4 regions of the Serratia sp. Nf2 genome follow, and region 4 is predicted to be linked to each of the others. Evidence: predicted binding sites of a transcription regulator. Region 4 holds the regulator's gene; each other region holds the start of a gene.
What was found. Region 4 encodes PurR, which represses purine synthesis genes. Its sites were predicted from a motif close to CANGCAAACGTTTGCNTG; they were not measured.

Region 1: C9411_RS23770 (NCS2 family protein) is a predicted target of PurR. The motif match lies at 1,570-1,587, and genes of this name have one in related genera.
Region 2: purL (phosphoribosylformylglycinamidine synthase) is a predicted target of PurR. The motif match lies at 1,268-1,285, and genes of this name have one in related genera.
Region 3: rbsD (D-ribose pyranase) is a predicted target of PurR. The motif match lies at 1,962-1,979, and genes of this name have one in related genera.

Annotation. Positions count from the first base shown of each region.
Region 1 covers NZ_PYTW01000013.1:97,268-100,394, reverse strand. Annotated here, with positions in the region: gene C9411_RS23770 (NCS2 family protein) at 116-1,516, opposite strand; gene gltS (sodium/glutamate symporter) at 1,757-2,968, shown strand; gene recG (ATP-dependent DNA helicase RecG) at 3,013-3,127, opposite strand, start outside.
Region 2 covers NZ_PYTW01000010.1:31,615-34,741, reverse strand. Annotated here, with positions in the region: gene purL (phosphoribosylformylglycinamidine synthase) at 1-1,176, opposite strand, end outside; gene mltF (membrane-bound lytic murein transglycosylase MltF) at 1,451-2,911, shown strand; gene tadA (tRNA adenosine(34) deaminase TadA) at 2,912-3,127, opposite strand, start outside.
Region 3 covers NZ_PYTW01000007.1:292,726-295,852, forward strand. Annotated here, with positions in the region: gene kup (low affinity potassium transporter Kup) at 1-1,821, shown strand, start outside; gene rbsD (D-ribose pyranase) at 1,993-2,412, shown strand; gene rbsA (ribose ABC transporter ATP-binding protein RbsA) at 2,420-3,127, shown strand, end outside.
Region 4 covers NZ_PYTW01000003.1:143,409-146,535, reverse strand. Annotated here, with positions in the region: gene punR (DNA-binding transcriptional activator PunR) at 1-880, shown strand, start outside; gene purR (HTH-type transcriptional repressor PurR) at 877-1,902, opposite strand; gene C9411_RS08465 (YnhF family membrane protein) at 2,227-2,316, shown strand; gene sodB (superoxide dismutase [Fe]) at 2,378-2,956, opposite strand.

The DNA.
Region 1 (3,127 bases), on a different contig from region 4:
ATCGGTCAAAAAAGATACCCTGTTTATGCCGCAATTGGCCGGGCATCTCAAGGGCAATGGTCTGATAGACAATAAAAAACGGCCGCAAGCGGCCGTTTGAACGTCAATGGGCGGGTTACTTCTTCTCGTGTTCCTGCGGGAACACCAGGTTCAGCACGATGGCGGTAATGCCGCCGGCGGCGATGCCGGAAGAGAGCAGGGTTTTCAGCCAGTTCGGCGCGAACTGCAGGATCAGCGGCTGCTGGGAGACGCCCATGCCGACGGCCAGCGACAGCGCCATGATCATGATGGCACGGCGGTTCAGACGCTCGCGCGACACGATGCGCACGCCGGAGGCGGCGATGGTGCCGAACATCACGATGGTCGCGCCGCCCAGGACCGGCTCGGGAATGTGCTGCACGAAGCCGGCCACCGCCGGGAACAGCCCCAGCGCGATCAGCATCAGCGCCACCACGAAGCCGACGTAGCGGCTGGCGACGCCGGTCAGCTGGATCACGCCGTTGTTCTGGCCGAAGCAGGAGTTAGGGAAGGTGTTGAACACCGCCGACAGCATCGAGTTCAGGCCGTTGGCCAGCACGCCGCCCTTCAGGCGCTTCATATACAGCGGCCCGCTGACCGGCTGTTCGGAGACGTCGGAGGTAGCGGTGATGTCGCCGATGGTCTCCAGCGAGGTGACCATAAAGATCAGCATCAGCGGCAGCAGCAGGTTCCAGTCGAAGCCCAGGCCGTAATAGAGCGGCGTGGGGATAGTGATTGCCGCCGTGGGGGCCGCCGGGGCATCGGCGGGCAGCATGTCCATCGCCCAGGCCAACAGATAGCCGACCGCCATGGCGATCACCAGCGAAGCCACGCGCAGGTAAGGATTGCGCTGGCGGTTCAGCAGGATGATCACGGCCAGCACCGCGCCGGCCAGCAGCAGGTTTTTCGGCGAGCCGAAGCTATGATCGTTCATCGCGGCGTAGCCGCCGCCGATCGAGGTCAGGCCGACCTGAATCAGCGACAGGCCGATGATCATCACCACGATGCCGGAAACCAGCGGGGTGATGATGCGGCGAGCCAGATGCAGCACGCGCGACAGCAAAATTTCGGTGCAGGAGGCGACCATCAGGGTGCCGAACAGCGCGGCCATCATGGTCGGCACATCGGCGCCGCCGTTTTTCAGCGCCAGACCGCCCATGATCAGCGGCGAAACGAAGTTGAAGCTGGTGCCCTGAATCGACAGCAGCCCGGAACCCACCGGCCCCCAGGTTTTGATTTGCAGAATGGAAGCCAGACCGGAGGCGAACAGCGACATGCTGATGATGTGCTGGGTATCCTGTGCCGGCAGGCCTAGCGCCTGGCAGATCAGCAGGGCCGGAGTGATCACCGCGACGAACATCGCCAACAGATGCTGGCCGGCGGCAAACAGCGTTTGCGGCAGCGGCGGGCGATCTTCCAGGCGATAAATCAGTTCACTGGCGCGGGGTTCTGAGGCGGCTTGGCGTGCGGCATCAAGCTCGGAGGATGACATGCTCATGGTGTGGCGTTTCCAGATACGGCAAAGCAGGCATTTTAATGCTCCTCCCCGCAAAAGCAAACGGTTGCGCGTAAATATTATGCTGCCGACTTTCTCGTTTATGTCGCATTTTCATTCATTTTTTCTTGTCATCTCAGCGTTTTTTACTTCTAATCCCGCACTCATCAAGTTTAAAAACTAAGTGGTTTTCTATAACTTATTATTTTTATTTGGATCTTTTCCCTTACATGGAGTACCTGGATGTTTCATCTTGATACTTATGGCACGTTAGTCGCGGCGACGCTGGTTTTGCTCCTCGGGGGCAAGTGCGTCAGAACCATTCCTCTGCTGCGAAAATATACCATTCCTGCTCCCGTCGCCGGCGGTTTGCTGGTGGCCCTTCTGCTGTTAGCCCTGAAAAAGCTCGTCAACTGGGAAATCAGTTTTGACATGTCGCTGAAGGACCCGCTGATGCTGGCCTTCTTCGCTACCATCGGTCTGAACGCCAACCTGGCGCGTTTGCGCGCCGGTGGCAAGGTGCTGGTGGTATTCCTGTTCGTGGTGCTGGGGCTGCTTATCGTGCAGAACGCCATCGGCATCGGCATGGCGAAAATGCTGGGGCTGGATCCGCTGATGGGCCTGATCGCCGGGTCGATCACCCTGTCGGGCGGCCATGGTACCGGGGCCGCCTGGAGCAAGCTGTTCATCGAGCGCTACGGTTTTGAAAACGCGACGGAAGTTGCCATGGCCTGTGCCACCTTCGGCCTGGTGCTGGGCGGCCTGATCGGCGGCCCGGTGGCGCGCTATCTGGTCAAACACTCCTCCACGCCGGAAGGCACCCCGGATGACAGCGTGCAGCCGAGCGGCTTCGAGAAGCCTGAAAGCGGCCGCCTGATCACCTCGTTGGTGATGATCGAAACCATCGCCATGATCGCCATCTGTCTGAGTCTGGGGCAACTGATTGCCGGTCTGCTGAGCGGCACGGTGTTTGAACTGCCGAACTTTGTTTGCGTGCTGTTCGTCGGGGTGATCCTCAGCAACACGCTGGCCTTCACCGGTTTCTATACCGTGTTCGAGCGCGCGGTATCGGTGCTGGGCAACGTGAGCCTGTCGCTGTTCCTGGCGATGGCACTGATGAGCCTGCGCCTGTGGGAGCTGGCCTCGCTGGCGCTGCCGATGCTGGCGATCCTGGCGGTGCAGACGCTGGTCATGGCGCTGTACGCGATCTTCGTTACCTACCGGGTGATGGGTAAAAACTACGACGCGGCGGTGCTGGCCGCTGGCCACTGCGGCTTCGGCATGGGCGCCACGCCGACGGCGATCGCCAACATGCAGGCGATCACCGATCGCTTCGGTCCGTCGCACGTGGCGTTTTTGGTGGTGCCGATGGTGGGGGCATTCTTTATCGATATCGCCAATGCCATCGTCATCAAGCTGTATCTGCTGCTGCCGGTGTTCCCGGCGGTGGGGTGATATCGCGAGTCATCACGGAAAGAGGGCGCCTGCGGCGCCCTTTTTTATGCGTTGGAATAACGCGCCTTCTCCGGCAGCCAGCGTTCAATCAGCGCCTGGGCGTGCTCCGGATAATGCTGATGGAGATGGCGAGCGACGCGCTGCACTTCGGGGATCATC
Region 2 (3,127 bases), on a different contig from region 4:
ATAGGTACGGAAGTAGCCCAGCAGCGCCGGACGACCGAATTCGTTGTTGAACGCCGCGCCGCCCAGCGGGCCTTCGGTCATGATATCCAGCGCGGTGACGATGCGTTCCGGCTTGCCGAAATCCTGCTCCCACGGCTGTTCAAAACCGGGAATACGCAGGTTGGACACCGAGAAGCCCACCAGGCCGGCTTTCGGCTTGGCGCCGCGGCCGGTAGCCCCCTCGTCGCGGATCTCGCCGCCGGAGCCGGTCGCGGCGCCCGGCCACGGCGAGATCGCCGTCGGGTGGTTGTGGGTTTCTACCTTCATCAGGATATGCGCGTCTTCCTGATGGTAATCGTACTTGCCGTTTTCCGGCGCAGCGAAGAAGCGGCCGACCTGAGAGCCTTCCATCACCGCGGCGTTGTCTTTATACGCCGACAGCACATAGTCCGGCGTCTGCTCATAGGTGTTCTTGATCATTTTGAACAGCGATTTAGGCTGCTGTTCGCCGTCGATGATCCAATCGGCGTTGAAAATCTTGTGGCGGCAGTGCTCGGAGTTGGCCTGCGCGAACATATAAAGTTCGATATCCGTCGGGTTGCGCCCCAAATCGGTAAAGGCATTCAGCAGGTAGTCGATCTCGTCCTGCGCCAGCGCCAGGCCGAGCCGGACGTTAGCCTGCTCCAGCGCGGTGCGCCCTGCGCCCAACACATCGATCGACTGATACGGCGCCGGCTGATGGTGCGCGAACAGCTGTTCGGCCTGTTGCAGCTCGCTGAAGACGATTTCCATCATGCGATCGTGCAGCAGCGCGGCGAGCTGGCCCCACTGGGTTTCCGTCAGCTCGGGCGCCTTGACGTAGAACGCCAGGCCGCGTTCCAACCGCAGCACCTGTTGCAAACCGCAGTTGTGGGCGATGTCGGTGGCTTTGGAAGACCAGGGAGAAATGGTGCCCGGACGTGGCGTAACCAGCAGCAACCGGCCTTCGGGAGCGTGTTCGGCGAGAGAAGGACCGTACTTGAGCAGCCGTTGAAGTTTGGCGTGTTCTTCGGCACTGAGCGGTGCGCTAACATCGGCAAAGTGGACGTACTCGGCGTAGATATCACTGATGGGCAGGTGAGCGTCCTGGCAGCGGGACAGCAGTTTGGTAATGCGAAAAGCCGATAAAGCGGGCGAACCACGCAGAATTTCCATAATCAAAGTTCTCTCGTCTTCGAAGCGACGGATAAGACGCTTCATTGGGCGCAACAGGGGAAAACGCGCGTCATTATAGAGAATCCTCGCCGCCGACGAAACCGTTTGCGTAGGGATTATTGATAAAAGCGTGCCGCACCGTCGAATTGTCATAACGTGTCAATAAAGTTGCACACTGGCGTTTTGTTGCGCAAAATGCCCCCGCACTGGTGATTTAACCATGAGAAAATTCGCGGTTATTGTCGCCGGCGTACCTGTGCCACCACTGGATAACTATTTGAAACGTCTTAAAATAAACTACATCCTCATCGGCGTTGTCACCCTGCTTCTGGCTCTCGCCCTGTGGCCCAATATCACCTGGCGCAGCGGCCAGGGCGGGCAACTCCAGGAGATCATTTCCCGCGGCGAGTTGCGTATCAGCACGCTGAACTCCCCGCTGACCTATTTCAACACCAAGCAAGGGCCGGGTGGGCTCGACTACGAACTGGCCAAGCGCTTCGCCAACTACCTCGGGGTGAAGCTGGTGGTGATCCCCCATCAGAACATCAATGACCTGTTCGACGATCTGGACGACGACGACGCCGATCTGCTGGCGGCGGGCCTTATCTACAACCAGGAGCGCCTCAGCCGCGCGCGCACCGGCCCCGCCTACTACTCCGTTTCCCAACAGCTGGTGTACCGGCTGGGCACCCCGCGGCCAAAAGGCTTCGCCGACATTAAAGGCAAGCTGGCGGTCGCCTCCGGTTCCGCGCACGTCAGCACGCTAAAGCAGCTCAAACAGGATAAATACCCGGATCTCGCCTGGGAGTCCTCCAGCGATCTCACCTCCAAAGAGCTGCTGGAGCGGGTGGCCGACGGCAAGCTGGACTACACCCTCGGCGATTCGGTCACCATCGCGCTGCTGCAGCGCATCCATCCGCAGCTGGCGGTGGCGTTCGACGTCACCGACGAAGAACCGGTCACCTGGTATCTGAAACGCGACGGCGACGACAGCCTGTACGCGGCGATGCTGGACTTCTACAGCCAGATGGTGGACGACGGCACCCTGGCGCGGCTCGAAGAAAAATACCTCGGCCACGTCGGCAGCTTTGACTATGTGGACACCAAAACCTTCCTGTCGGCCATCGACTCGGTGCTGCCCAACTTCCGCCCACTGTTCGAGAAGCACGCCAACGAGATCGACTGGAAGCTGCTGGCGGCCATCGCCTATCAGGAATCGCACTGGAATCCGCAGGCCACCTCACCCACCGGCGTGCGCGGCCTGATGATGCTGACCCGCGCCACCGCCGACGGCCTGGGGGTCAACGACCGCCTCGATCCGGAAGAGAGCATTCAGGGCGGCGCGCTCTACCTGCAGCGGCTAATGGCCAAGGTGCCGGACAGCGTGCCGGAAGACGAGCGCATCTGGTTCTCGCTGGCGGCCTACAACATGGGCTGGGGCCACATGCTGGACGCGCGCAAGTTGACCAAAACGCAAAAAGGCAATCCGGACAGCTGGGTCGACGTCAAGCAGCGCCTGCCGATGCTCAGCCAGAAGCGCTACTACCCGCAGCTGACCTACGGCTATGCGCGCGGGCGTGAAGCCTACAACTATGTAGAAAACATCCGCCGCTACCAGGTCAGCCTGGTGGGCTATCTGCAGGAAAAAGAGAGAAAGGCGGCGCAAGCGGCCGCCGAGCAGGAGGCGTTGGGGAAAGGCTATCCGACGGTGATGCCGGAACTGGCGCTCAACCACTGATTATTCCGGCTTATCCACCGCCCGCTGCGCCAGCCTGAGCGCTTTTTTCTGTTCGCGGCGCAGGCGGAAGAAATTGCTCAAGGTGGCGGCGCATTCGTCCGCCAACACACCGGAGACGATCTCCACCTGATGGTTCATGCCCGGATGGCGCAAAATATCCACCAGCGAACCGGCCGCGCCGGTTTTCTCGTCGGCGGCGCCATACACCAACCGGCG
Region 3 (3,127 bases), on a different contig from region 4:
ATCGGCGTGGTCTACGGTGATATCGGCACCAGCCCTCTCTATACGCTGAGAGAGTGTTTCTCCGGCCATTACGGCTTCGATGTTCGTCCAGACGTGGTTTTCGGCTTCCTGTCGCTGATTTTCTGGATGCTGATCGTGATCGTTTCCCTCAAATATCTCACCTACGTGATGCGCGCGGACAACGCCGGCGAGGGCGGCATTCTGACGCTGATGTCGCTGGCCGGGCGCAACACCTCGGCGCGCACCACCGCGGTGCTGGTGATACTGGGCCTGATCGGCGGTAGCTTCTTCTATGGCGAGGTGGTAATCACCCCGGCGATCTCGGTGATGTCGGCGATAGAGGGGCTGGAAATCGCTGCGCCTGCGCTTGACGCCTATATCGTGCCGCTCTCCATTCTGGTGCTGACGCTGCTGTTCGTTATCCAAAAGCACGGTACCGGCAGCGTCGGCAAGCTGTTCGCCCCGGTAATGCTGCTGTGGTTCATCGTGTTGGCCGTGCTGGGTGCGCGCAGCATCATTTCGAACCCGGAAGTGCTGCAGGCGCTGAACCCCAAATGGGCGATCAACTTCTTCATGGAATATAAGAAGGTGTCGTTCTTCGCGCTGGGGGCAGTGGTGCTGTCGATCACCGGCGTCGAGGCGCTGTATGCCGATATGGGGCACTTCGGCAAGTTCCCGATTCGCCTGGCCTGGTTCACCGTGGTGTTGCCATCGCTGGTGCTTAACTACTTCGGCCAAGGCGCGCTGCTGCTGAAAAACCCTGAGGCGATCAAAAACCCGTTCTTCCTGCTGGCGCCCGACTGGGCGCTGATCCCGCTGCTGATTCTGGCGACCCTGGCGACGGTCATCGCTTCGCAGGCGGTGATTTCCGGCGTCTTCTCGCTGACCCGCCAGGCGGTGCGTCTGGGCTATCTGTCGCCGATGCGCATCATTCACACCTCGGAAATGGAATCCGGCCAGATCTATATTCCGGTGATCAACTGGACGCTGTACATCTCGGTGGTGCTGGTGATCATCGGCTTCGAGCACTCCAGCAACCTGGCGGCGGCATACGGCATCGCCGTCACCGGCACCATGGTGCTGACCAGCATTCTGGTCACCTCGGTGGCGATCAACAACTGGCACTGGAATCGCTTCCTGGCGATCGGCATCGTGGCCATCTTGCTGATCATCGACGTGCCGATGTTCTCCGCCAACGCCCTGAAGCTGTTCTCCGGCGGCTGGTTGCCGCTGACGTTGGCGCTGGTGATGTTCATCATTATGACCACCTGGAAGAGCGAGCGCTTCCGCCTGCTGCGTCGCCTGCATGAACACGGCAACTCGTTGGAGGCGATGATCGCCTCGCTGGAGAAATCGCCGCCGGTGCGAGTGCCGGGTACCGCGGTGTTCCTGTCGCGCGCCACCAACGTCATTCCTTTTGCGCTGCTGCACAACCTGAAGCACAACAAGGTGCTGCATGAACGCGTGGTGCTGCTGACGCTGCGCACCGAGGATGCGCCTTACGTGCACAACGTGCGCCGGGTGACCATCGAACAGCTGTCGCCGACCTTCTGGCGGGTGGTGGCCAGCTACGGCTGGCGCGAAACGCCGAACGTCGAGGAAGTGTTCCACCGCTGCGGGCTGGAAGGGTTGCCGTGCCGCATGTCGGAGACCTCGTTCTTCATGTCCCATGAATCGCTGATCCTCACCAAGCGGCCGTGGTACCTCTACCTGCGCGGTAAACTGTTCGTCGCCCTGAGCCGCAATGCGCTGCGCGCGCCGGATCAGTTTGAGATCCCGCCGAACCGGGTCATCGAGCTCGGCACGCAGGTCGAGATCTAACCCACCGAATAAGGGGCTCAGCATGGCTGAGCCCCTTTTGTTTGTGCATTGCCCGTGCGTGAACGAAACGTTTCGATAGCGATCACACTTCTGCATTGTCCCGGTTGCCTTCCCCTGCCGTTTTTTTAAACTCCCTCAAAGAGCGAAACGTTTCGCTGGTGGAGTGAGAAGATGAAAAAAGGCGTATTACTGAATTCCGACGTGTCTGCCGTGATTGCCCGGCTGGGGCATACCGACCAGCTCACCCTGTGCGATGCGGGCCTGCCGATACCGACGGCGACGCAGCGCATCGATCTGGCGCTGACGCAGGGCGTGCCGACCTTCATGCAGGTGTTCGCGGCGGTCACGCAAGAGATGCAGGTAGAAAGCGCCATCCTGGCAGAAGAGATCGTGAAACAGAATCCGTCGCTCCACGAGGCACTGTTGGCTGAGCTGACCGCTCTGGGCCAACGCCAGGGTAACACCATCAGCGTGCGCTATATCAGCCATCAGGCGTTTAAAGCGCAAACCGAGTACAGCCGGGCGGTAATCCGCAGTGGGGAGTGTTCGCCTTATGCGAACGTGATCCTGTGCGCCGGCGTAACTTTCTGAGGCGCGTATGCAACCTTTACTGCAACTGAAAGGGATTGATAAAGCCTTTCCCGGCGTGAAGGCGCTTTCCGGCGCCGCCCTCAGTGTCTATCCCGGCAAGGTGATGGCGCTGGTGGGGGAAAACGGCGCCGGGAAGTCCACCATGATGAAAGTGCTGACCGGCATCTACCAGAAAGATGCCGGCAGCCAGTATTTTCTCGGTAACGAGGTGGTGTTCAACGGGCCTAAGGATTCGCAGGAAGCGGGCATCGGCATTATTCATCAGGAGCTGAACCTGATCCCGCAGTTGACGATTGCGGAAAACATCTTCCTCGGCCGCGAGTTCGTCAACCGTTTCGGCCGCATTGACTGGAAGCGCATGTATGCCGAGGCCGATCGCTTGTTGGCGCGTCTCAATCTGCGCTACAGCAGCCACCGGCTGGTGGGCGAGCTGTCGATTGGCGATCAGCAGATGGTGGAGATCGCCAAGGTACTGAGCTTCGAATCGAAAGTGATCATCATGGACGAACCGACCGATGCGCTGACCGACACCGAAACCGCCTCGCTGTTTAAGGTGATCAACGAGCTGAAGGCCGAAGGGCGCGGCATCGTTTATATCTCGCACCGCCTGAAAGAGATTTTTGAAATCTGCGACGACGTGACCGTGTTCCGCGACGGGCAGTTTATCGCCGAGCGGCCGGTGAGCGAGCTGCAGGAAGATTCGCTGATTGAGATG
Region 4 (3,127 bases):
GGCGCAGGAGCTGCACCGGGTGCCGTCGGCGGTGAGCTATACCGTACGGCAGCTGGAGCAATGGCTGGCGGTGCCGCTGTTTGAGCGGCGTCACCGCGACGTGGAGTTGACGCCGGCCGGCGCGTTGTTTATCAAGGATGCGCGAGTTGTTATCAAAAAAATGCTCGACACTCGCCGCCACTGTCAGCAGGTGGCTAACGGGTGGCGCGGCCAGCTGAATATCGCGGTCGACATCATCGTCAAACCGCAGCGCAGCCGCCAACTGGTGCTGGATTTCTACCGTCATTTCCCCGACGTCGAATTGATGCTGCAACCCGAGGTGTTCAACGGCGTGTGGGATGCCTTGGTGGACGGCAGGGCGGATATGGCGATCGGTGCCACCCGTGCGGTGCCGGTCGGCGGCGGCTTCGCCTTCCGCGACATGGGCTATATGAACTGGCTGTGCGTGGTCAGCCCGCAACATCCGCTGGCGCAGTTGACGGGGCCGCTGAATGACGATCAGCTGCGGCCGTATCCTTCGCTTTGCCTGGAGGACACCTCGCGCAATCTGCCCAAGCGCGTCACCTGGACGCTGGATAACCAGCGGCGGCTGGTGGTGCCGGACTGGACTTCGGCGCTCGACTGTTTGTGCGCCGGGCTGTGCGTCGGCATGATGCCGGCGCATCGGGCGCTGCCGCGGGTGCAGCGCGGTGAGTTGAAGGCGTTGCAGCTGCAGCAGCCGTTTCCTGCCAGCCCTTGCTGCCTGACCTGGCAGCAGGATAAACCGTCACCGGCGATGAGCTGGCTGCTGGCGTATCTGGGCGATGGGGAAACGCTGAATCAGGAGTGGCTGAGCGAGGTGGAACCGGAAGCCGCGCAGGCTTCCGGCGCGGGGGATTAGCGGCGGTAGTCGATGAACGGGCCGTCGGCGACCGAGCGGCGTTCGATCAGCTTCGGATGCACTTCGATCACCTGCGACTCTTCGCGTTTGCTGATAATGCGATCCAGCAGCATGGTGAAGGCCATTTCGCCCAGACGCTCTTTCGGCTGGTGAATGGTAGTCAGCGCCGGGGTGAAGTAGCGGGCGTTGCGCACGTTGTCATAGCCGATCACAGAAATATCCTGTGGCACCCGCAGCCCCAGCTCGTCGGCCGCGCAGATGGCGCCCATCGCCATGATGTCGCCGCCGCAGAATACCGCGGTCGGCCGCTGTTTTTGCGACAGGATTTGGTGCATCGCCTTGTAGCCGGACTCCGGCTCAAAGTCACCCTGGACGATCCACTCTTCGCGGATGTCGATATGCGCTTCCTGCAGCGCCTTCATAAAGCCCTGATGACGGCCGCCGCCGGTGTTGCGCGACAGCTGGCCCGGAATGGCGCCGATATCGCGGTGGCCGCGCTCGATCAGGTAACGGCCGGCCAGATAGCCGCCTTCGAACGCGTTATCGATGATGGTATCGGTGAAGTCGCCGCGCGCAGCGCCCCAGTCCATCACCACCATCGGGATATTACGGTAGTCTTCCAGCATGCCCAGCAGCTGATCGGGGTACTCGGAGCACATGACCAGCAGGCCGTCGACGCGTTTTTGCGCCAGCATCGCCAGATAGGCGCGCTGCTTATCCATATTATTGTGTGAGTTGCACAGGATCAGGGTGTAGCCCTTGCTGTAGCAGCTGTTTTCCACCGCCTCGATCACTTCGGCAAAGTAGGGCGCTTCGCTCGAGGTGGCCAGCAGGCCGATCGACTTGGTGTGATTGACTTTCAGGCTGCGCGCCACGGCGCTCGGCGAGTAGTGCAGTTCTTTGATGGCGGCCCACACGGCCGCTTTGGTCTCTTCGGCGACGAAACGAGTCTTATTGATGACGTGCGAAACGGTGGTGGTGGAAACGCCCGCGCGTTTGGCCACATCTTTAATCGTTGCCATGTAAGGAATGACTCCTGAACTCACATGTTTACAGCATGTAAGTGTGATGTTAATCGTTTGCCTACGTAGATCCTTCTCCAGAGAAGCGAAAACTGAGTTTTTAGTGTGTTGAAGTCTTCAGCGCTTAATCAGGAGGGGCATGGATGCCGGTACGCAGTTGTGAACTGCGAATTTTGTCGCATATTGAACAAAAGTGGAAGAGGTAATCGAGATTATAAACCGGGAAATGATAACAAGATTTTATCGGCGAACTGTGGGAAAATGATTTGACGTACTAATTGTGCGCCTTTTATCCTTAGGAAAGCCCATTTTAAAGGAGTTGTCATGGATACCGAATTGAAGATGTCGCTGTTCACCACCGTCTGCGCGTTGGCGGTCATTATCGCTTTCAGCTTCGTTGCCGCGTTGAACTGATTTACCCCCGGTTATAAAAAAGGCGCAGCCTGGCTGCGCCTCATCACCTCAGAACCTGCGCTTACGCTAGGTTTTCCGCGGCGAAGGTCCAGTTGACCAACGCCCAGAAGTTTTCCAGGTATTTTGGACGCGCATTGCGGTAATCGATGTAATACGCGTGTTCCCACACGTCAACGGTCAGCAGCGGTTTGTCTTCACCGGTCAGCGGGGTGGCCGCGTTGGAGGTGTTGACGATCGCCAGCGCGCCGTCCGGTTTTTTCACCAGCCAGGTCCAGCCGGCACCGAAGTTTTTCACTGCGGCATCGGTGAACTGCTCTTTGAACGCAGCGAAGGAGCCGAAGGATTTGACGATCGCCACCGCCAGTTCGCCCTGCGGTTCACCGCCGCCCTGTGGCGACAGGCAGTGCCAGTAGAAGGTGTGGTTCCACACCTGCGCGGCGTTGTTGAAGACGCCGCCGTCAGAGGTCTTGATGATCTCTTCGAGCGATTTGCCCTCGAATTCGCTGCCTTTCACCAGGTTGTTCAGGTTAACCACGTAGGTGTTGTGGTGTTTGCCGTAGTGGTATTCCAGGGTCTCGGCGGAGATGTGCGGCTCGAGCGCGTTTTTCTCATACGGTAATGCAGGTAATTCAAACGACATTGCTTCCTCCTTTACAGCGCCATTCGCTTCCCGCCGGGGCGAGAGTCATATGGGCCGTTTTTTATTGTGGTCTTTCAATCTTAACAATTTTCATCATAAAAAACAGGAAGAAAAGCGAGAAATGCGCGTGGGGTGGTGCGATGGGCGAGAGCTTGAACAGGCGGTTGCGAC